4 regions of the Peribacillus sp. TH14 genome follow, and region 1 is predicted to be linked to each of the others. Evidence: riboswitches for the same ligand, from Rfam matches in the RefSeq annotation. Region 1 holds a riboswitch; each other region holds the start of a gene.
What was found. Region 1 has a riboswitch for cobalamin ahead of JFU50_RS04410 (ribonucleoside-diphosphate reductase subunit alpha). Riboswitches for the same ligand answer to the same signal wherever they lie in the genome.
Positions count from the first base shown of each region.

Region 2: linked by a shared signal. The riboswitch ahead of JFU50_RS03880 (hypothetical protein) and the one ahead of JFU50_RS04410 (ribonucleoside-diphosphate reductase subunit alpha) in region 1 are both predicted to bind cobalamin.
Region 3: linked by a shared signal. The riboswitch ahead of JFU50_RS25565 ((2Fe-2S) ferredoxin domain-containing protein) and the one ahead of JFU50_RS04410 (ribonucleoside-diphosphate reductase subunit alpha) in region 1 are both predicted to bind cobalamin.
Region 4: linked by a shared signal. The riboswitch ahead of JFU50_RS08095 (hypothetical protein) and the one ahead of JFU50_RS04410 (ribonucleoside-diphosphate reductase subunit alpha) in region 1 are both predicted to bind cobalamin.

Region 1 covers NZ_JAEKEK010000001.1:875,993-882,169, forward strand. The annotation lists gene JFU50_RS04390 (helix-turn-helix domain-containing protein) at 1-497, opposite strand, end outside; gene JFU50_RS04395 (SulP family inorganic anion transporter) at 901-2,358, shown strand; gene JFU50_RS04400 (hypothetical protein) at 2,441-2,587, shown strand; gene JFU50_RS04405 (manganese-dependent inorganic pyrophosphatase) at 2,718-3,647, opposite strand; cobalamin riboswitch at 3,942-4,122, shown strand; gene JFU50_RS04410 (ribonucleoside-diphosphate reductase subunit alpha) at 4,260-6,177, shown strand, end outside.
Region 2 covers NZ_JAEKEK010000001.1:760,462-766,638, forward strand. The annotation lists gene JFU50_RS03850 (YheC/YheD family endospore coat-associated protein) at 1-130, shown strand, start outside; gene JFU50_RS03855 (YheC/YheD family endospore coat-associated protein) at 147-1,217, shown strand; gene JFU50_RS03860 (YheC/YheD family protein) at 1,221-2,588, shown strand; gene JFU50_RS03865 (YheC/YheD family endospore coat-associated protein) at 2,585-3,781, shown strand; gene JFU50_RS03870 (YheE family protein) at 3,843-4,046, shown strand; gene JFU50_RS03875 (hypothetical protein) at 4,143-4,331, shown strand; gene JFU50_RS03880 (hypothetical protein) at 4,366-4,599, opposite strand; cobalamin riboswitch at 4,867-5,066, opposite strand; gene JFU50_RS03885 (MBL fold metallo-hydrolase) at 5,170-6,006, opposite strand.
Region 3 covers NZ_JAEKEK010000001.1:5,305,500-5,311,676, reverse strand. The annotation lists gene JFU50_RS25595 (polysaccharide deacetylase family protein) at 1-22, shown strand, start outside; gene JFU50_RS25590 (YozQ family protein) at 461-682, shown strand; gene JFU50_RS25585 (energy-coupling factor ABC transporter ATP-binding protein) at 873-1,718, opposite strand; gene cbiQ (cobalt ECF transporter T component CbiQ) at 1,737-2,513, opposite strand; gene JFU50_RS25575 (energy-coupling factor ABC transporter substrate-binding protein) at 2,497-2,811, opposite strand; gene JFU50_RS25570 (energy-coupling factor ABC transporter permease) at 2,813-3,556, opposite strand; cobalamin riboswitch at 3,734-3,929, opposite strand; cobalamin riboswitch at 4,141-4,330, shown strand; gene JFU50_RS25565 ((2Fe-2S) ferredoxin domain-containing protein) at 4,482-4,850, shown strand; gene cobJ (precorrin-3B C(17)-methyltransferase) at 4,865-6,177, shown strand, end outside.
Region 4 covers NZ_JAEKEK010000001.1:1,669,380-1,675,556, forward strand. The annotation lists gene JFU50_RS08085 (DUF58 domain-containing protein) at 1-1,055, opposite strand, end outside; gene JFU50_RS08090 (AAA family ATPase) at 1,055-2,011, opposite strand; cobalamin riboswitch at 2,213-2,432, shown strand; gene JFU50_RS08095 (hypothetical protein) at 2,631-3,137, shown strand; gene JFU50_RS08100 (ABC transporter substrate-binding protein) at 3,141-4,091, shown strand; gene JFU50_RS30420 (hypothetical protein) at 4,070-4,270, opposite strand; gene JFU50_RS08105 (nucleoside hydrolase) at 5,172-6,086, opposite strand.

The sequences.
Region 1 (6,177 bases):
TTTGCAAGCTGCATAGCAACTGCGACATCTTTTCCAAATTCAACAAAAATTTGCTCAACTTCAGAAATTAAAGGAACGAAATTATGAAAACCAATAATACAGAACCCATAGCTGATTCCATCATCTTTTAAAGGTACAGTAAACCAGGTTGAAATTCTTTCATTTTTCATTAACTTATAAAATTTGCAATTGAGGCTGCTTTCTTCTTTCCTAATATCCCATCCTTCTTCGAGAATCTCCGGAGAGCATTCACTTAGATGAATTGGAAAGGAATCTGCAAAATGCGGCGAACCTCCTTTCCATACTTTTGGATATAAGATATCATCTTCTCTTAAAACGATTGCCACGAAATCCCATGAAAACTCCAGTTGAAATGATTCTACCGTAAAATCTAATGTTTCTTGAATTGTATCGAATTTCACTAAATTTCTTGCAGTCAATCTTAAATGCGTTTCAATTTTTTCTACTAATTTCGTTCTCTTCTCACTTTTATTCATAGGAGCATCCCCTGTTCTTATCCATTGTTGAAGAATAACCCACAGTAAATACAGAAAAATCAGTATATTAATAGTAACATATCGCAAAAGGTAAACAGAAGTCTTTGGAAATTCAAACATTTAAACCCAATGATTCATACCTCACCAAAGTCGAAAAAATGCCCTAGATTCCCTATCAAGCATGTGACAGCTATACCCCTTATCAATACATTTCACTTAAAGTATTTCTTCCCCTTCTGTGAGACATCCAGACTTTTTGTCTCAAAAGTAAAAAGCTAATCAATGAATAGCCCATATTTAGTGGTTTCTATTATCCATAGATAGAATGAATAAGCCATGCTATAATTTATTGCGTTAATAAAGCAAATTAAAACACATATATAATGAAAAAAGGAGTGTTTCTTTGAATACATCTATATTAAAACAGGAGTGGTTCGGCAACGTTCGCGGAGATGTTCTTTCCGGTATTGTCGTGGCACTGGCACTGATTCCTGAAGCAATTGCCTTTTCCATTATTGCCGGGGTCGACCCAATGGTAGGGTTATATGCCTCTTTCTGTATCGCCATCGTCATCTCTTTTGTCGGCGGAAGACCAGGTATGATTTCAGCCGCTACTGGGGCAATGGCGCTAGTCATGGTTGATCTTGTAAAAGATCATGGCTTGAACTATTTACTTGCAGCAACAATTTTAACTGGTATACTGCAAGTTTTACTAGGGGTCTTCAAAATTGGAAAGTTAATGAAGTTTATCCCAAAGCCTGTTATGACTGGTTTTGTGAATTCTCTAGCCATTTTGATTTTCACTGCCCAACTTACTCATTTCGTGGGTGAAACGTGGATTATGTATGTCATGACGGCAGTTTCACTTGCAATCATCTATCTTTTTCCACGCATCACCAAAATCATTCCTTCACCACTGGTCGCTATCATATTCATGACTATTGTAGCAGTTACAACAGGGGCCACTGTGCGTACTGTTGGGGATATGGGGCAATTGACCGAGGCACTTCCAATGTTCATGCTTCCAGATATTCCTTTTACATTTGAAACATTGGCTATCATTTTTCCTTATTCCATAGCACTTGCATTTGTCGGGTTGCTTGAATCATTATTGACGGCTCAAATTGTCGATGAGATGACCGATACAGATAGCAACAAAAATAGGGAAGCCAAAGGCCAGGGCATTGCAAATATTATCGCCGGGTGTTTCGGCGGTATGGCAGGATGCGCAATGATTGGTCAATCTGGAATTAACATTAAGTCTGGCGGCAGAGGTCGGCTTTCAACATTTGTTGCCGGGGCTTTTTTGATGGTTTTAATCGTGATACTGAATGACGTCCTTATTAAAATTCCAATGGCAGCCCTTGTTGCAGTCATGATTATGGTTTCAATAGGAACATTCGACTGGTCTTCCTTGAAGAGGCTCAGACTAGCTCCTAAGACGGATGCAGCTGTGATGATTGTAACTGTCATCATTGTTCTTTATACGCATGATTTATCAAAAGGCGTATTTGCCGGCGTTCTCTTGAGCATGATTTTCTTCTCGGCTAAAATTTCTAAAGTGTCGGTTGAAAAAACAGAGGACATTCAGGCTAAGAAAATTATTTATCGTACTACCGGACAATTATTTTTCGCCTCGGTTCAGGACTTTGTTTCCAAGTTCGATGTAAATGAAAAGGCTGATTCTATCACCATTGATTTTTCCCATTCAAAAATATGGGATGCTTCTGCAGTCGGCGCAGTTGATAAGGTTGTCCATAAATATCGGCTAAATGGTAAATCTGTTCAGGTGCTTGGTCTCGATCATGAAAGTTCCCAATTGCTTGAAAAGCTCGCCACTTATGATAGTAAAATATCTTAAGTTTAAATTTTGCTGAATAGAAACTTTTTAAACCGACAAAATAGATAACATGAAATATATCTAGATGGAAGGAGCAAAAAGTATGATATCCGAGCAGGATTATACGGCAGCAAACCTGTCACAAGATTTACTGAATGAACTAAGAAGCTTTGAAAGCAAGCTAGGCCAAGACGCAAATAAAGAACTAATTATTATCGCCTATGAAAAAGAGAAGGAAGCCTTGAATTAAAAAAAAGACTCAAACGTCATTTAAATGGCTTGTTTGAGTCCTTTTTTATAGACATGATTGAAATTTGTTGACCCTCACAATATTACATAAAAAGGGTGCTCGAAGTATTCAGAGCACCCTTTTCACATCTTTATTTACTGAATATGTCCGTTAAAACCGGCACGATTTGTTTTTTACGTGATACAACGCCTTCTAAGACGGCAATGTTGTTGCTCAATGTAACGTTATACGCTTTTTCAACTGCTTCCGTTGATTTCCCAAGAGCCAAGGCAACAGAATCATTTGTTAAAATATCCGTTACAACGAATAAGAATAAATCTAATTCTTTCGTAGCAATAACAGCTTCAATAGCTGCTTCTAATTCAGCTTGTTTTGCAAGAACTTCGTTCGGATCCACAGCATTGACTTGAGCAATCACCACTTTCGCAGTTCCCATAGAGAATTCTTTTGCATCAAGAGTAATTAGCTGGGCAATTGTTTTGTCGCTCAGGTCAGCGCCTGCTTTTAACATTTCTAAGCCATATGTTTCAGCATTTACTCCGGCAATCTCCGCTAATTCCATTGCTGCTGCAACATCTTGCTCTGTGCAGGTTGGAGATTTGAACAATAAAGAATCGGAAATGATGGCAGATAGCATTAGACCTGCGATTGCTTTAGGCACTTCAATACCGTTTTCTTTATAGATTTTATTTAAAATAGTTGCCGTGCAACCAACTGGTTCTGCGCGGTAATATAAAGGATCACTTGTTTCAAAGTTAGCGATACGGTGGTGGTCGATAACTTCTAAAACACGGACTTGGTCAATGTCTTCTGCACTTTGCTGGCGTTCGTTGTGATCGACTAAAATCACACCATCCGCTTCGCCTGCCACTTTTTCTACAAGACGAGGAGCTTCGAATTTGAATTGGTCTAATGCATATTGAGTTTCACCATTCACTTCACCAAGACGAACAGGTTCAGCATTGATACCTAGTTGTTTTTTCAGATCCGCATAAGCGATAGCTGAACAAATTGTGTCTGTATCTGGGTTTTTATGTCCAAAAACTAATACTTTTTCCAAGATTATTTCTCCTTTTTAATAAATATTTTTCTGGGAACCCCCATCATTACAATAAGGGAGAGCCACCTTTACTATACACTTTATTTTAACATAAAATCTCTTACATTCAGCGTTTGAATTTCCCATTTTCCTATTAATTCTTTCACTCTTTTTCCCTCTCCCCTCACTTTGTCAATAGATAAGGATTGGTTTTTATCAAATATATTAGTTGAATTATCGTCTCATATGGATTACGATAATATAAGCAGAAATACTAGATATTGATATTAAAAACAACACACATAACTATATATAGAATTATTTGTAATCCAAGGTGCCAGTGATGGCTGAAAAGGGAATCCGGTGTAAACCCGGAACTGTCCCCGCAACTGTAAATGTGACGAAATGAGAAAACCACTGTATAGCTCTTTATACGGGAAGAACTCAAAGTAGGATGATCATGAGTCAGGAGACCTGCCTGGATTTTTCACGTTTCTTATTCTTCGGGGATTGAGATGATGAAACGATAGTATAACGGCTATTTTTTCATGGCTCTTTTATTCTATCGTTTGATCCGCTCAATTTATTGGGCGGATTTTTTTATTTAATGGAAGTTTACAAGGAGGATTATTCATGACTCAAACATATAACTCTACTATAGTGAAAAATGACACAGAAACAAGTTCTATCCAGCTTGAGATGTTATCCAAGGAATTCGAAGGCCGGCTAGATATGGAAAAGTTCAAAAAGCGTTTTACAAAATGGCTAGATCGTAAAAGTGACTCAACAGAAGAACAAACTTCAAAAAAACTGATCCAGCTTGCTCTCGAAAGTGTAGACATAGATGCTCCAGATTGGACGTTTGTTGCTGCGGCAGAACTTTTGAATACGATGTACAGGGATGCACAAGCGAATCGCGGTTATGAGGGCGTGAGCTACGGACCGTTCTATGAATTAATCGCAGGACTCTCTCAACAGCAAGAGGGGGAACGCTACCCAATTTATAAACCCGAACTACTCGACTCTTACTCCAAAGAAGAAATTGAAGAATTAGGCTTAGTGATCGATCCGGAAAAAGATAAACTATTTTCTTATATCGGTATCTACTTATTAAACGACCGCTACCTAGCCCGTCCGAAAAAAGACAAGGTCTACGAACTGCCTCAGGAGCGCTTCATGATCATCGCTATGGAAATTATGAGAATGGAAAAAACAGAACACCGCCTGCAACTTGTCAAAGAGGCATACTGGGCGATGTCCAATCTGTATATGACCGTCGCGACACCTACCCTATCAAACGCAGGAAAAACTCACGGTCAGTTAAGTTCATGCTTTATTGACGCGATTGAAGATTCTATTGATGGCATTTATCTATCCAACTACGATGCCGCTAAAGTATCTAAATTCGGCGGTGGTGTAGGACTTTATGTCGGTAAAATCCGCTCACTTGGCTCTGATATCCGTGGTTTTTCTGGAAACAGTTCAGGCACGACCCCTTGGATCCGTTTGTTTAACCAGACTGCTGTCAGCGTCGATCAATTGGGCCAGCGTAAAGGGGCAATCGCGATTTATTTGGATGCCTGGCATAAAGATATCATGAGTTTCCTTGACTTAAAGACACAAAACGGTGATGACCGGTTGAAAGCTCATGATATTTTTACAGGTGTATGTATTCCTGATCTGTTCATGGAAGCCGTACGCGATCGGAAAGAATGGTATCTTTTCGACCCACATACCGTAAAGCAAACCCTTGGATTCTCACTCGAAGATTTTTATGACGAGAAAAAAGGCGAAGGAAGCTTCAGAAATCATTACGCTCTCGCTGTGGAGGCTGCGGAAAATGGCACACTTCCTAGCTATAGCTTTGAAAAAATCAACGCGATGGACATTATGAAGAGCATTATGATTTCTCAGCTAGAAGAAGGCGTACCGTATATGTTCTACCGTGATGAAGTGAACCGTAAGAATCCTAATAAACATAAAGGAATGATTTATTGTTCCAACCTTTGCACAGAGATTGCTCAAAACTTAAGCCCTTCAACGATCACGGATGAATACGAAACTGAAGATGGCGATGTAGTTGTAGTTCGTAAAAGCGGCGATTTCGTTGTATGTAACCTTTCTTCCATTAACCTGCCTCGCGCGGTAAGTAGCGATGTATTAGAAAGATTGATTCCGATTCAGATCCGCATGCTCGATAACGTCATTGATGTGAACAGTCTTCCGGTCAAGCAAGCATCCATCTCAAACAAGCGTTACCGGGCAATTGGCTTAGGAACATTTGGATGGCATCATTTACTTGCCACCCAGAATATATATTGGGAATCAGATGAGGCCGTTCAATATGCTGATACTTTATACGAAAAAATTGCTTACTTAACAATCAAAGCGTCTAATGAATTGGCTAAGGAAAAAGGAACGTACCCATATTTTGAAGGATCTGATTGGCATACAGGCCAATATTTCGAACTTCGTGACTATACCGATGAAAAATGGATGGATTTAAAAGAAAATGTGCAGCTACACGGTACCCGTAATGGATATTTAATGG
Region 2 (6,177 bases), 120 kb from region 1:
ACACCCTTGGATTATTGAAGTGAACTCGAAACCTTCGAAAAAATTTCAGGGCAACTATGAAACCTTTCGTCCATCAGTAAAGTCCATTGTTGAATTTATGCTTACTCTTGACCGAGAAAACCATCCATAAAAGGAGTTGCTGGCACGTGTTAATAGGATTAATGGCAACGTCAGATACACATGAAAATCATTATTTTACTGAAATAGCAAAAGCAGCTAAATCATTTAATATGAATGTATGTAAATTCACACCCGAGAATATTGATATCGATGTGAAGAAAGTTCGAGGAGAACGTTTTGATGCCGAAAAGGAAACATGGCGCTCTGAATCATTTGATCTCCCTGATTTTGTATATGACCGCTGTTTCCATGGCTTATCTCGTGTTTCGACGGAAATGCGCGATAAAATCAATTGGTTAAAAGTTAACTCAAGTTTCCTTGGCCTTGGCCTTCCAGGAAAGTGGGAAGTTTATCAAATTTTAAAAAAACATCCCCTGCTAGAGGCATTTTTTCCAGAAACCGTTCAAGTTACCACACCTGAAGAAATCAGCGGGCATTTGGAACGTCTGGATAAAATTATTATCAAACCAGAGTTTGGAGCAGGTGGTACGGGAATCTATCTTCTCACAAAAACCGAAGGCGGCACATTGGTGTCCATGACAAAAAAGGGCACCAAATACGACCGTAAATTTGACTCTAAATCTCAACTGAACAAATGGCTGCAGCATTTATTAAATCGATATAGTTACCTTTGTCAGCCTTATTTAGAACTTTGCAACCAGAAAAAGGAACCGTTCGATTTACGAATTTTACTTCAAAAAAACGAAAAAAATCAGTGGATGGAACGCGGCAGAGGCATTCGCCTGGGACAACAAGATGGAATCACGTCCAATTTAGCCACTGGTGGGGAAGCTATTTCGCTCGAGGCTTTCATCAAAAAAAATCCTGAATCTATTCCAATTGCTGCCGAACAAAAAATCCAGCATATCCTCCGTACCTTACCTGTCGAAACCGAAGCCGTTTTTGAAAGGCTATTTGAGCTAGGAATCGACCTAGGCATTGATAAAAAAGGGCAAATATGGATAATGGATATTAACTCAAAACCAGGTAGGAAAATCATCCAAACACTTCAACCTGAATCGATGAAGGATATCCATCGCGCACCGTTCCAATATAGCCAATTTTTAGCCGATCATCTTCAGAAAGCAGGTGAATAGAGAGTGAGAAAGACTTATCCTGCCGAGATTGCCGATACTCCCGGCAACGTTCTCTTCTATCCATCAGAGCTTGGAGATTTGGCAGAGATTGAATTAATATATTTTGGCCAGCATTCATGTCCTGCCATTGTTAAACAAAATCCTGCAATCAAGCAAACAATCGTCCTGTCAGAAAGTCTCGCGGAATCTTTAATATTTACTCAGGTCGATATGCCTCTACATCTATTTATATACGGTAAGAGCATTCATATTGGGCCAGTCGTCGGGATATTTTCATCAGGTTTTACCGGCATTTCAAACAAACCGCTCGGGGAACGTTCAGATTTTTTTTCAAAACTCCTTTCTCTGAGCCAAACAACAGGCTGTATCCCTTTTGTTTTCGGTGAAAATGTAATCAATTGGGAAAAAGAAACAATCAAGGGCTATGTCTATGAGAACGATGACTGGAATATTAACGAATTTCCTTTTCCAAATGTCATCTATGACCGGCTCCCTAACCGTTTGACGGAAAACCGGGATGGCCCTAAGGAAGTGAAACAGAAATTCCAAAAAGAGTATACAATTCCTTGGTACAATCCAGGTTTTTTTAATAAATGGGATATAAATGAACGGTTATGTGCGGATGAGCGGGCACTTCCTTTTTTACCGGAAACGTATCCTTTTCAATCTCTGTCCGTCGTAGAAACCCTGCTTTCTCATTACCGCCAAGTTTATATAAAGCCTATTCATGGCAGCCTTGGGCTTGGAATTCACCAAATTCTTTATGATAAACATGAAAATGTCTACTATTGTCGTTATAAAAATGATGCTCAGGAAAATAAATTGCAAAAGTTTTCTACTTTAGAATCCATTGTTAAACACATCTTTCATAATCGACCGCTTGAAAATCTCATTGTGCAGCAGGGCATACCATTAATTCGTTCTTCAAAACGACCTGTAGATTTCCGAGTGCATACGAACAAGGACAGCAAGGGAATTTGGCAGGTAACTGCAATCGCCGCAAAAATAGCCGGCGCTGGAAGCGTTACTACCCACATTAAAAGCGGAGGTGTCATCAAGACGATTGCCGAGCTATATGGTGATGATGATGAGGCGAAAGAAGTCGAACGAAAGCTATCGGAAGCCGCCCTAATATTAAGTGAAAGTATTGAAGAGCACTTAGATGGCATCATTGCAGAAATCGGTTTTGATTTTGGATTAGATAAAAAAGGGCAAGTTTGGATGTTTGAAGCTAATTCTAAACCAGGACGTTCAATCTTTTCCCATCCAAAACTCAAAGAGTTCGAGCTGCTAACAAGAAAGCTCAGCCTTGATTATGCTATTTATCTTACGGAACAAACCATTACAAATGCTGTCGGTGTGCATAGATGAATATTTTTTACGATATTCCAACTGAAAGCTGGTACCACGACCAAGAAAGCATGCAACTATTCGCCGGCGCGGAAAAAGAGGAAATACACTATAAACAGAATCAAAATAATCAAACACTTATTCCTATTTCTATTTTTCCAGGTAGCCGGATGCTCGTCGTCGGAATTTTAACTTCTTCAAATCCCAAAAAGGAATCAGGAATAGGGGGAAACTTGACCCTTTTTCAGGATTTATCACTATATTTGTTGGAACATGGGATTTTAGTGTTTGTATTTACGGTTGAGACCTTTCATTCCATCCCTGTAAAAGGCTTCCTTTTTTCCTCCATTTCAAACAAATGGATCGAGGTTAAGATGCCGCTTCCCGATATAGTTTATAACCGAATTCCCTCAAGGGGCTTCGAGGCATCAGAGGATTTTCAACGGCTTATCAACTACTTTCAAGATCATGATATGAACCTTTTCAATCCTTGTTTTTTAGATAAATATATGATGTATGAAGCATTAATGGAAGATGGCTCCCTCACCAACCATCTTCCATCAACAATTATCCTAGGTGATTGCGATGGACTGAGGGCTTTTTTAAAATCCCACAGACATATTTACCTAAAACCATCTAAAGGAAGCCAAGGGAAAGGTATTTACACACTAATAGAGAATCCTGATGAAACTCTTCAGTTTAATAGCCTAAAACATAGTGAATCCTTCCCAAATTTCTCCTCATTTTGGGAGCATAAAAAATTGCTACTGATGAGAAGAGCCTATCTCGCCCAACGAGCGGTTATACCAAAGAAACTGAATGGACATCGTTATGATTACCGAGTTCTCGTTCATTATGAAAATGGGTTCTATAAAATTACTGGTAAGGCTGTACGGATGTCACAAACCCAGGAAATCACAACCCATACTCCAAGAGGCGGGAAACTTTTCCCTTACAAAAACTTGCAATCGAGGAATTTAAACCGGAAGTTGGCGTACATTGCTCAAAAGTGCGGTCTGATTCTTTCGAAGAAATTCGGCTTTCTCGGGGAATTCTCTATTGATATTGGCGAAGATTCAACAGGATCACTCTTCATTTACGAAGTAAACTCTAAACCCATGCAATTTGATGAAGAAGAAATTGAAGCAAGCCGACTCTTGCATTTGAAAAACCTGTTTATTGAATTAACTTTATTAAATCAAACGAGAAAATAACCTCCATCTGCCGTTTTCCATTATAATGAAATGAGAGACAGCTTATATGGAGGTTATACATATGATTACTCATTTTCAATGGACACCATTACATAAAAATTTACCAGGATGGAAAATTTCCTTTTACTTTAACAAGCAGGCCGTCAAAGCCTTATACCATAAAGACGGGTCCATCGAATGGACTGCCAATCCCCCTTCAGAAACAGACGAAGCTAATCTCAAAAGCATCATACATGACTTAATGGTCTATCATGTATATGAATAAGTTAGTGCTAAACTCCTCATTTCATTCATGAGGACTTACTCAGAATAAAAAGCCCTCTTTTGCCTACACTATAAAAAAGGTTAGGAGGGATTTCTTTTGGATAAAGAAGAATTCACATTTTTGAAGGATACCGAATATGAAGGCAAGAACTCTGCTTTCTTAGACATCGACCGTTACATCAATGAAGGGCTGGCCGGCGGGAATGTTTATGCAGCTGCTGACCTTCAGAACATTGAAGAAGCCCATGATTTTTATGATGAAACCGAGCCAAACAAGAATAAATAATTAGTGTCCGGAGCCTCCTTTAGGTGGCTCCTTTTTATAAAACTGTCAACTCCTCCTTTTGACCGAACATTTCCTTATTAATTATTCCATAAGCCTTTTCAAGATTAAGTAAATACTCTACTTTTTCTTTTGAATTTTTTGCCTTCACATTAATTTCCTTGTTCAACCTTGTATGATTTTCGCTTAAAGAAATCATTTTTTCCCCAGAAAAATTATACATAATCTGAGCCTTTAAAAAATCCGTAAAGTATCTAACTGTTCCAAACATGCATTATCCCCCTTAAATTTTGTTCATAAAGAAAACTTTTCTCCTGTTCCATAGAGAGACGAGATTTCCTTATAATTTTGTTAAAAAATCGACTATTATAACTGATTACATCTAAAAAATAAAAAAAACAACTTCCCGATTAGAAGTTGTTAGAGTGCAAAAGAAAACATAACAAAAAACAAACATGAATTTTCCATTTTTCAAAAAATGAAAAACATGCTCTTGTCAATTCTCGCACTTAACACCTCCTATCCTCGTAGGTTTATGATGCTGTGCTAAAAATAGGCAGGTATCCTGGCTCATGATCATCGCTTTTCGAACCTTCCCATCCCCTTTTGCAGAAGACAGTGGCATTACTCGAATCGCTCTCATATACAGTTGCGGGACAGCGCCGGATTCTAACCGGACTTCCCTTTTAAGCAGATAATCTTCAATATATTATCTGCACCTTTTTCTAGACGTATTTAATTTTCAGTTTAAATGTATCAAATTATCCCTTAAATTACAATGCGTGCTTCTGTGTTCAAAAGGAAATTGATTAACACCTCTTCCATTACACAAAATCACTAATTAGTATTTCGCTCCATTATCCTTATTAATCTTATTAATCAATATCTTTTCTTTTAATATCGATGTGATAATATGCTCCGAATCCCATTCGTGGCCAGATATCTCGATAAGCGGATATTGATTCGGCAAAACAATTTGCTGGATTTCATGAACTGCCAAGCCTTGATTATGTAATCGTAAAATTTCACCACGCAGGTTTTCCAAATAGTCGAGCTTTCTTTGAAACATTTCCTTCCCATTAGGGACATGACCGGCATGACAACAAAAAACCTCTCCAAAATCATATTGAAGTAATCTATTTATAGAATCGATGATAACAGGGACAGATTCTTCCCGTAAAACAAGCTTCGTTTTCGGTGTAACGAATAGGTCACCTGAAAACAGCATGCCATTACTGTGATTCAAATACACCATATGGTCCTTAGCATGACCTGGGGTAAAGATTGGCTCCCACGTTTGGGTACGGGAATGAACAGTCCTCCCCAACGGCTCAGCTTTGAAGCCATCTCTCCTTCCCCAAAAAGTTTTGCGATAATCAGGATATTCAGCATCCTTCGCACATACATCAATCGACATCGGATGAATATAAATTGGAACTTTTCTATGTTCCTGTATCCAGGAAGCACCGCCAGTATGGTCCTCATGATAATGCGTTAGCGCCACTAAATCGAAGTCGGCTGATTCATAGAAAGGGATAAGTTCTTCCAATAAAATTTGGGCTCCCGTATCAATCAAGAGGCCGTCTATTAAAAAAACATATACACTCATCCCCGACTTTATTCCTTCAGGGGTCCCTTGTACACAAACCACATCATTTATCGTCTTAATCTCTAGCATGGCTTCCCTCCTCATCAATTGTATAAAAATAGTTTAATATCCTATTTCCCCCTTGTTCATTACAATAAATGTAATATCCCCCCATACTTTTGACAAGCAAATAGTATTTTTCCTAGCAAAGACCCATTGTATATTTTCCGGTAGAATCAAGGCACTGTTTGAAACCATAGT
Region 3 (6,177 bases), 4.4 Mb from region 1:
AAAGATTGTTGACAGAGAATGAAGGCGGTTCCTATTCCAAGTAATTGCTTTTTCTATTGGACCTAAGGGAAAAGTAATAGTGCTTATAAGCTAATGGATCAGAAACAAGGAAAATTTCAAATAAAAAAGGAGGATGAAATTAACCTCATTCTTCAACTTCAATTGGGCGCTTTTTTGAAAAAATAACATTAAACGGAGTTCATAAAAATGGATAGGAATGATGGATATGGATACTGAAATACCTCCATGTTTCCCATTCAAATAAGATTGAACCCTCTGGTTGTTAAATCAGTGATAAATCATTTTTTTATCTTTATTGAATATTGGATTATTTTTTACGCAAAATACCATTGTTATTACTTCATGCTGTCAATCTATATGAGATGACAAATGAAACCAAGTTTCCCTGTTTTAATAAAATAGGCAAGATAAAAATAATTCGAAATAAGGAGTGAATTCTATGGATAGCAAGGAATCAAAAAAGGATTCTTTAGATATAGCTGGAAGAATTTATGACGTCAGTGATTATAAACGAAAGGATACATTGTCCTATGGGCTTGCTAAAACCCACGAGCAAGTTTCGGATACCTATACGGAAGGTGAAATGCAATCTATAGTTGATGATGTAGACGGAAAGAATATAGAGATAAAAGGGGAAGAGGCTGAAGAAGAAAGCCAATAAAATAATTAGGGATAAATACCAGGGCATTGCATGAGCTTTCAAGAGTGATACTTTGCAGCTACTTGTGTTTCTCTGAGGTTAAAACTATCCAGGTATTGGGGTACCGACTCAATTACCTGGATAGTGAAGAATATCTCCATTTTATCCCCTAGTTTGTTTTGACCTAATGAAACAGGCTAGGGGTTGCTTCTTAATTAACCTTTTCAATCTCCATTTTTTGAAGTAATTCTTCTTTCGTTCTAGGGGCAGGGTCTTTTTCTGTGAATATCTTTGATTGAATAAGTGATTGAAACATTTCAAATATCCATGGTTTTTCTAAATGTGCTTGATACAAAAGGTCTTCATGATGAAAAATAGTGACAGGATCTCCTTGATATATGACCTTTCCATCGTTCATGACAATGATTTCGTCAGCCCATTGATAGGCTAAGTTAACATCATGGGTTGATAAAATGATTGTTTTATCAGGGAGATGGATGTTATCCAAAAGAGCCATAATCTGTTTGGAAAAATAAGAATCCAATCCCGCCGTAGGCTCATCTAGGATCCAGACTTCGGGTTCCATGGCTAACACACCAGCTATGGCAACACGCTTCTTTTGTCCTAAGCTCAAAAAATGGGTGGGCTTATCTTTCAATTCTGTTACTTCTGTTTGGGCCATCGCCCATTCAACTTTCTCCCGCACGACATCTCTTTCCCAACCTAAGTTCATCGGTCCAAACGATATATCCTGTTGAACATTAGCGGAAAAAAGTTGTGAATCCGGGTCTTGAAAAACGATTCCAATCTGTTTTCGTAATAGTAATAATGTTTTTCTGTCATATTTTAATTTCTTTCCCTTAAATTTGATGGATCCTGTTGTTGGCTTTAATAGACCGTTTAAATGTTGGAATAAAGTTGACTTACCGGCACCGTTATTGCCTAATAAAGCAATTTTTTTACCTTGTTGAATAGTAAGAGAAAGATCTTTTAATGCGAACGTCCCATCTGCGAATTGATGGGTGAGGCCATCTATATTAAAAATATGTTCTTCCATTATCGAACTGCCCCCAATTTATATATATCTATAAATAAAGAATAAGCTTACTAGAGTTACAATGGTAATCAGCCAATTACGAGAGGAATAAGTGTAAGAGTCATCGATAAATGAAATATTCTCTTGATACCCTCTTGCGTTCATTGCCATCGTTAATTGTTCAGAGCGCTGAAACACTCCTAAAAACAGGGAAGATATGAGTAACCCGAGAGATCGAATTCCCTTCCTCACTGAACTATACCCAAGCCGTGATGACTGTGATTGATGAATGGCCATAGCTGTATCTAAAAAAATAAAGATGAAGCGATAAGTTAATTCGATTAAATCAATCAGCAATGAAGGCAGTTTCAGCTTACGCAATACATATAGTATAACTGTGATGGGAGTAGTTAAGGTTAGGAAATATAAACAGCTGATACTGCTTAATACAACAACGATTAGACCAATTACCGTTTTTATACTGTCTTCGCTGATAAATATTTGCCAGCTACCGAAATTCCAGGACCACCATACATTTGGTATCGAAGTGAATTTACTTGCGAATGAAAAAAGGATGGTAATTGTACCTGATAGTACAAAAAATCCAGGTAATAAGAGTAATTTTAGATAATAAGAGATTGGGATTTTTGCCCCGAAAATGATAAAAGCACTCATCACGGTAAAGGTGATGAGTGAGACGGTCGTATCCCTCACTGCTAAAGAAAACAACAAAAGGGAGAGGGCAAAAATCATTTTCTCTAAAGGATGTACATGCTTTAGCCGGTTGAAATAGGCGTATTTATCTATGAGTAACATGTTTTGCCTGTTCGTCCTTTTCTTGAACGGACTGTTTATTTTTTTGTCGCATAACGCCGATGAAGTATCCTATGAATCCGGCGCCAATCGCGGCTTGGAGAGCAAACAATAAGCTTTCGGTTTCTGCACCTGGCGGCTCCCAGATACTGTTGAACCAAGGCTTATATTCTGGTTGGATTTTAGTGATGGCTTCTTCCGCCACTCCATCAGCTCCACCAAATTCTGTTCCTTGTTGGGTGATTAACGGAATTATAGCAAGTATGACGACTAGAAAAAGCAACAATAAACTTTTTTTCATGCTAACGAGCCTCCTTAGATAACACTCGCAGTAATTTCAATTCGCCTAGATTGTATTTCTTCAAGAAATTCATGACAACGACTGTCAATAAACCTTCACTGATTGCTAAAGGTATTTGGGTAAGGGCAAAGATTCCTGAAAATTTAGTGAATGAGGCCATGAATCCACCTACCTCCGATGGGAAAGCTAAAGCAAGTTGTACAGAAGTTATCACATAGGTGCCCAAATCTCCGAAAGCTGCTGCTAAGAAAACAGCAAGAGAGAAGGACCAACCTAATTTAGTAGCGCCTTTGAATACAAAATAAGCAATGAACGGCCCGCAAACAGCCATGGAAAAGGCATTGGCTCCTAGCGTAGTTAGTCCTCCATGAGCTAGTAATACAGCTTGAAATAACAGAACAATAGAACCGACGACACTCATGGCCAGTGGCCCAAACAAGATTGAACCTAAACCGACGCCGGTAGGGTGTGAAGAGCTTCCTGTAACGGAAGGGATTTTTAGGGCTGATAAAATAAAAACGAATGCGCCGGACAGACCCAGCATCATTTTTGTTTCTGGGTTTTCCTTCACTTTAGACCTAATAGAACGGTAACCCAAGATTAAAAATGGAAGTGTCACAGCCCACCAGAATATCGCCCATTCGATCGGTAAGAAGCCCTCCATAATATGCATTGCCATTGCTTTCTTTGGTACGAAAAGTAGTAAAATGACAAAATAAAGTATTTTCCAATTGGCTTTTTTCATTTTTTCTCCTTTCAACGCTTTTATTTTTAATGATTAAAGCTGAGAAGAGAAGTGGCGGGCAACATAAAAAGCACTTCTCTCAAAAAGAAAGAAGTGCGTAATGAACAGTAAGTTTGCAGCATAATACAAATATTAGCTTAGCTGCCTGATCCGCACACCCATCCTCGTAGGTTGTAAACAGTTTCACGCTTCATGGCAGGTCTCCTGGCTCTGGATCATCATCCTCATACATCCTTCCCATCGCGTTTGACAGTGGATTATTCATTACGTATTAGGACTTCCCTTTACAGTGGCGGGACCGCGCCGGATTTACACCGACTTCCCTATTAAGCTAAATTCCGAGGAATCTAGCACCATAAAACTTATGTAATTTTTTGAAAATTCTCGTTTATTGTACCATAAAGCAATGATTCCATCTACACTCTATTCATATTTTTTTTGAGAAGGATAAAATCGCAGTGAGGATAGGCATTAAGCTGGATTTTCACCATTAAACTTTTCAAAACAGTCGGAATAAACTATTGAATTTTAAAAAAGTTGTTATATGATAGATAAAGTTAACTAGAAATATATTATTATAAAACCAAATATTTCAATTTAAAAGTGCTCTTGTATGAACACGCAAGGGATAATAGGGAAATCGGTGAGAATCCGATGCAGCCCCCGCTACTGTAACGCTGATGAAATTGTCGATAACCACTGGCCTAGAGCTGGGAAGGGACAAAAGTAAATTGAAGCGTAAGCCAGGAAACCTGCTTTTAAAATTGTGTGATACTTTTCGGAGGGAAAGGTAGAAGGACTATGGAGATTTTGAGAGTTTCACTTTGCTTGCTGGAGGCTCCCTTTTCATATAGTTTTTTTAAAACCTTAACTCTAACAGTTAAGGTTTTTTATTTTGCCTTTTCTCAGATTTAGGAGGAAGAAGATGACAACTTGGAACTTAAAAGGCACAAATTCGCATCTTTTGATTTGTAACGGCAGCAGTTGCATGAAAAAAGGTGGCGAAGAAATAACGCAAGCAATTCGTGATGAAATTACTTCACAAGGTCTGAATCAAAAAATTCATACTACTAGAACTCGCTGTAACGGAAGGTGTAAGGATGCCTGCGTTGTGATTGCTTATCCTCAAGGGACATGGTATCGAGTGGATTCACCTGATTTTGGACGAGAGATTGTCCGTAATCTCGATGATGAGAAGTTCATTCCACAGATGATTTACCAATTTACTAATGGAGAAATGACTCCTAATCCAGATTTTCCAGCTCAAACAGGAATTTCAAAAGACAAGTTGTAAAAGGAGATGTCTAAATGAGTACAAACGGTAAATTATTTGTCGTTGGCTTTGGACCAGGGAATTTTGAACATATTACCAAACGTGCTGTAGAAGCCCTTCAAGAAAGTGACTTCATCATTGGTTACAAAACATATGTGGAACTCATACAGGGCCTTCTTACAGATCAAACGATTATAAGTACAGGTATGACTGAAGAAGTATCACGTGCACAAGAAGCAGTGAAACAGGCGGAGTTGGGAAAGAAAGTGGCTGTAATTTCGAGTGGTGATGCAGGGGTATACGGAATGGCAGGGCTGGTTTATGAAGTATTGATTGAAAAAGGCTGGAAAGAAGAAACGGGAGTAGCCATTGAAATCGTTCCTGGTATTTCTGCCATCAATTCATGTGCGTCTTTACTTGGTGCACCTGTCATGCATGATTCCTGTACCATCAGCCTCAGTGACCACTTAACGCCTTGGGATCTGATTGCCAAAAGAGTGGAGGCTGCAGCAATGGCTGACTTTGTCATTGCACTTTATAATCCTCGAAGCGGTAGACGGACAAGGCAAATTGTTGAAACACAGAACATTTTACTGCGTTACCGCTCGCCCGAAACACCTGTCGGATTGGTAAAAAGTGCTTATCGCGATCGTCAGGATATTGTGATAACCAATTTGAAAGACATGTTAAATCACGATATAGGGATGCTAACAACCGTCATTATTGGAAATTCATCTTCCTTTTTATATGATGACAAAATCATCACGCCACGTGGATATCAAAGAAAGTATACATTGAATTCGGAAAAGCAACCATTGAAGCCGCATCAACGCTTGCAAAAAGAAGCAGAACCTTGGGCATTAGATCAAGAAACAGGTTCTATGCAGGAAGCGTACACCGAGTCGACTGGCGGAGTTGGATTGCTTACAAAAGCACCAGAAAAAAAGAGCACTTCTTTTGAAGTGGCAATGGAAGCACTCACAAGAGTTAAGGGTCAAACAGTTCAGCAATCAATTACGCCGATTGTTCAGCAAAAAATTGAGTCGGTATTCGAGCTTGCCGTTAGCCCAGGTGTGGCGAACAAGCAATTTACTCCGAAACAAATGATGACACTTGCAGAAGTTGTTGGAGAAAAGGGAACGATGGAATACACGCCAAATCATAAAATCGTTTTAAAGATTCCTACAACAGATCCAGAAGTTATTACTGGAAAATTGCAATCAGCAAACTTTTTATTATCGCCAATTGGGGATGTATTGACTTTAAAAGCCTGTGATTTCTGTGATGGTGAAAAAGTGGAATCCATTCCTTACGCGGATGAAATACAGAGGGTGCTTGGTGGGATTGA
Region 4 (6,177 bases), 790 kb from region 1:
GTTAATCCTTGATTAGCGCGGAATGCACTCAATACTTCTACCTTTTCTAATGTTAATTCCGAGACAATGAAAATCACAGCTGCGTTGGCCGGCAGAATTTCCTTCCTTATGATCCCGTTCCAAGTGGTTATCCTACTCGGTTTTTCTTTAGCAAGGCGGTAAAAAATCTTTCGTTTCTGGTTATTGCCTCCTCCAGTCGGTAAGATTTGCCTCGATCCCGTACTAGCGAAACCAATCTCTATGCCTTTTTTTAACATGGCATGTACAAAGGAAGCCGTCATTACAATTGCTTCTTCGAAGAAAAGCGATTCCTGATTATCAAGTATGATAAACACATCACGGTTTTTCTGAACTTCAAATTCCTTTGTCATGATTTCACTTGTTCTAGCCGTTGCCTTCCAGTTAATCCAGGATAACTGATCACCTGGCTGATACTCTCTAACTCCAGATACTACTGATTGTTCTCGCTGTGTTTTTTTTGTTGATCCCACTTGTCCCTGATTGAATACACGCTCAAGATCTCTGTAGGTAAGCTCATGATATGAAGGGAAAACAGTGATTTTTAAAGGTGAACTATATGTCGCTTCCTTTTCAAAGACGCCAAAAAAGTCTCCTGTCCTGAAACGGATTGTTTGAAATGTATGCTCACCCCGTGGCAAATTGTTCAAAGTATATGTCATACTGAATGTATGCCTGAAACCAGGAAAGACAAGTGTTTTTCTTTGCATCCCCCTATTTTCCAATTCCTTCGGCAACTCTTCCTCTACCATCAAATATAAAAGAGGCAGCCTGTTTTTACGGGTAACAGTTAAAGCTATTTCTACAGAATCGCCTGCTCGGCATTCTCTTTTACTGACCTTTCTCTCAACGATAATGTTATTAATCGGATAAAAAAGTAGAATCGTAGAGTACACAGCGAACGGCAAAAATGTATAAAAAATAAACCAACTGACAAAACCGCCTTGAAACATCGCAAAAGAAAAGGAAATCGCTATAAGTAATAACAAGCCAATCACACTCATGTTTTCCTTTAAGATGCTGATCAAGTTCCGCATTAGGTCACAGCTCTCTTCACAGGCACTTGAATCGTCGCGACAATCTCGTGAATCACCATGCCAGCATCCACTCCCTCATAATTCGCTTCTGGCTTCAGGATAAGTCTGTGGGCAAACACGAACGGTACTAAATATTGCACATCATCCGGTAGAACATAATCTCTGCCCTGCAAAAGTGCATAAGCTTGGGCCGCCTTCATCAATGCAATCGATCCACGTGGACTCACCCCTAAATATACTCTCTCATGCGTACGAGATCGATTAGCCAAATTAACAATATACCGCTTTATCGTGTCATCCACTATCACTGCTTTAGCCTCTTCCTGTAAAGCTATTAATTCCTCTAAAGTAATCACAGATTCTAACTCTTCAAGTGGTGCGGCATATTGAGCTCGATGCAAAACCTCAATTTCTTCGTCAACACCCGGATAGCCCATTTTCATTTTTAATAGAAAACGATCCAATTGCGCCTCTGGAAGTGGGTATGTTCCTTCGTACTCAATGGGATTTTGTGTTGCCATAACGAAAAAGGGTTTCTCCAATCCCCTTGTAACCCCATCAACCGTCACACTTGCCTCTTCCATTGCTTCAAGCAAGGCAGATTGTGTTTTCGGCGAGGTCCGGTTTATCTCATCGGCTAAAATAATATGGCCCATGATTGGTCCTGGTCTAAAAATAAATTCTTGTTCCTTTGGATTGAAAATTGAAACACCCGTTACATCTGAAGGTAGTAAATCAGGTGTGAATTGTATACGCTTAAAGTTTGCGCCTATCGATCTTGCCAGTGCTCTGACCATGACAGTCTTACCTACACCAGGAACATCCTCCAATAAAACATGCCCCCCAGAAAGAAGTGCTACGATGCTCAGTTCTGCTATATCTCGTTTTCCAATAATCACTTTTTCAATATTCCCTAAAATCTTTTCCAGTTTTTGATTTACCTGCTTATAAATCATACTCTACCTCCTGAGATTACCCTATTACTCTTATATAACACCTATTATATATTCTTTATACTCGATATGCGTTTTACATTAACATCCAATTAAACCTTACATTGTAAGTTTACTAGATAATTCGCAAACCATAAACGAATTTCTCTAAAAATATTCATACTGCTTTAGGAAAAAGGTATGGTAAACTGTTGCTAAGTGAATATAAACCTTGCAGAAAAAGGTGCTGACTTGTCAGCTTAATAGGGAATTTGGTGTAAAACCGAAGCTGTTTCCGCAACTGTAAGTGCTAATGAAATAAGATAAATACCACTGTTTGAGGATAAAGATTCACATCGATAACCATTCATCCTGTTCAAATGGGAAGGTTCTTAGAGTAAAATGACGCACGGGCCAGGAGACCTGCCTTTTTTATCGTATTATGCTCTTCGGAAGATAGGAGGATTGTACGGCAATCTTCCATCTTTTTCTGTTACAGATACATAGGTGATTGATGCCGACCAATGCCCTTGGTCGGCTTTTTCTTTTGCTGAGAAAAGCGATACTGAGGTGATTCATCTAACTATGAAGAGGAGGAAGAGTTATGGCAAAAAAGGATTTTCGTTTTTTATGCTATCCATACATGCGCGAATCCGAGTCTACCGTCGATTATGAAATACGTACCGACTCTTTGACGACACAAATTGGCTTGGCCGCCTCGCTTACAAAGGATGTTCCGGATGTATACCGAGATTTAATGGAATTGTTGCCGATGGCTTATCATTTAAATGGTTCAGTCCGTGGGAAATTGGCCATTACCGACAATGATCTGAAACGTCTAAGTGCCATCTACGACCATTATGTCGCAGAAGTTAAAGAGCATATTGAGACATTCGTGCTTCCGCAAGGTTCAACCGCCGCCTGTGTTCTGCATACTTGCCGCAGTGAAGCCAAAAAGTCGGTCCGTGCTTTACACAAGGTTAGTTTAGAAATAGAAATCCCTGAAATTCTCTTTGATTACGCCCATTTGCTTGCAAATGTTCTATTCGTGATGGCTGTCTACGTCAATAAGCAACATGGTATTGAGGAGATTCCTTTTATCAGTAAATCATACCCAACCAAACCCATGAAGAAGAAAACGGAGGAATAAATAATGAAGAGAAGCATACGATTTAGTTGGATTTCCACCTTGATACTTGCCCTTTTCCTTACCGGATGTGGAGTAACGGATGACCAGACGGCAAAGGAAAAGAAAGACACTAATAAGACAGAAGAAGTCAAAGCCTATACCGTTACCGATGATACTGGAAAGAAAATAAAATTTGATAAAGTTCCGGAAACAGTAGTTTCACTTCAACCAAGTAATACAGAAATTTTATTTGAACTAGGGCTGGGAGATAAGGTCGTTGGCGTGACCGACTTCGATAATTATCCAGAAGAAGCAAAGGATATTGAACATGTTTCCGATTCGGTGAATATCAATGCAGAGAAAATTATTTCCTTAAAACCAGATGCCATTATTGCTTATACCATTGGTGATGAAACGACGATGAAACCACTTGAAGATGCTGGAATCCCAGTATTCATTATTAAATCCGCGACAAATTTTGATGATGTATATGGGGATATTGGGCAAATTGCTGAAGTCATGGGCGTAGCTGAAAAAGGCGAAGAATTGGTGAAAGATATCCAAACCCAAATTACAAGTGTTGAGGAAAAAATTGAAACATTAGATGAAAAGGAACAAACCTATTTTGAAATTAGTCCAGCTCCAGAAATCTATACAACAGGAGCGGAAACCTTCCAACAAGAAATTCTAAAAACTGCAGGCATTGAAAACATCTTTGCCGACCAAAAAGGCTGGGTTAAAGTTTCAGATGAAGAAATTGTCAAACGAAACCCTAATGCTATCATTACAACTGCTACCTTTGCAGATGATGCTGTTGATGAAATTAAATCCCGTAAAGGCTGGGAAGATATCAACGCCGTGAAAAATGATCAAGTCTATCTACTTGATGAAAATATTATGTCACGTCCTGGGCCAAGGATTGGTGAAGCTGTAGAACTCGCAGCAAAGACCATTTATCCAGACTTATTTAAATAATGCGAAAGAAGGATGTTCCAAAGTTCTTGGATCATCCTTTCCTTTTTTACCTCTGCTTCCCTAAGTCCATCACTACAACCACACACTCTCCTGGAGCAGCTGCCCTCCATCGCTAATCCCTTATATTTCTCTTTTAAGGTCTCCCTTTGCAAATAACGAACCACCTGCTCTTCTTTCATCTTTATGCTAAGATGAATGCAATCTAATCATAAAAAATTCGAGGTAATGATCATGTATAAAAAATTCTTTATATGGGTCTTAGCAGTCGCCCTTCTTTTAGGAATTCTTAAAACCTTTCTAGGTATGTAGCAAAAAAACAGCCGTATGGCTGTTTTAAGAACACAGGTATTCACATACCTTTTAAAGCAATGTGAGAACTTCATTGAAAGTAAAAACACAGCTTATAAAAACATTAGTTTTGAAATTTATTTCGAAGGACCATTTAACTTTAGTTAAATGGTTTCCTTTTTATTTAGGCTCCGTTATACTACATTGTTGTTTTTTCCAAAAAAAGAAGACCACCCGAGTGCCAACTATTTTACATGTTTTATAAGTATAAAAACTTTATGCCCATGAATACGTGACTATTATGGAAAATACATTTCTTTTCCCCATAAAATAGTAACCTTAGACTTTCACTAATCCTTCCAATTATTTTATTAATCAAACGATTGATTAATTTTAAAAAAACAAAAAAGCCAATATCGTTTAAGTGTTTTCCCTAAAGAGATTGTAGTATTAAGTTGGACTCCACCCGCACTCTTAAAAATACTGTGCGTTACCTGTAATCAATTCTAGATCATAAAAATGTTTATTTTGAAACTGCTCATGAAAACATTTCAGAAAGAAAATCGAAAAAGGACATCCAATTGAAAGGATGTCCTTTTTCCAGCAAATATAATGCTGATTTATTACCTATAGCCGTTGATTAAAACGATCCTTAGGTGAATATGAAACGTTAAAACCGCTAACTTTGAAAAGTATCAAACGGAGCATATCTCTTAACTAGTAATCCCCATGCAGAGTAATCGATATTCTTTAAAGTTCAAAGCTAGAGCCTCACATCATGAGTCCATGTCCTTATATAACTCGTTCCAAGAAATGTTTCACAAATCGATCTGCATCTACTTTTGTACAGACGCGAATCCTTGCCACACCTTCATGTTGACCGATTGTTCTACCTGTCTCTTCTCCTTCAGTCACAACCTTAACGTTCATCCATTCTGTAGTCACAAAACTTGGATCAATCACAACTCCAACTGCGAGTGGATCATGAAGAGCACAACCTCCAATACCTGGATTGAAAGTTTCATAAGACTTCATATAAAATTCGGTCATTTCTGCAAAGAATTGGGCAGTCCCTTTTCCAGTCGAACGCCATTCATCAAGCTTTGATCTTAGTAAAAACGTTTGATGTGTTACATCAAGTCCCACAACGGTGACTGGTATCCCTGAGGAAAACAAATAATCAGCTGATTCAGGATCAGATACGATATTGGCTTCAGCGTACGGCGTTACGTTGCCTGGTACTTTTACTGCACCACCCATTATCACTACCTCTTTAACAAGTGAAATAATTTCTGGTGCTTTTTTAATGGCCAAAGCGATGTTAGTTAATGGTCCAACTGCAATAATCGTTATTTCATGAGGGCGACTTTTCACCTGATTGATTATAAAATCGGTTGCATTTCCCGGTGATGCTTGAATAGTTGGTTCATTCTTAAGTGTATTTCCTAAACCGTCTTCTCCATGAACATGCTTTGGATACTTTTTCTTCATTCCACGCACCAATGTTTGATTGGCTCCTTTATAAACAGGAATATTCTTTTCTACCTTTTCCAAAACTGCCAGCGTATTACGAGTCGATTCAGCTACGGACACGTTACCAAAGCAAGTTGTAAAGCCTAGCACGTCCAATTCAGGAGAGTTTAATGCGTATGCCATCGCTAAGGCATCATCAACCCCAGTATCAACATCAAATATTATTGGTTTCATATATTTTCCCACTTTCTTTTTAAACGGATTACGATGATAGTACCGTTGACAAAATTTCTTATACAAACACTGGATCTTACAATACAGTTAC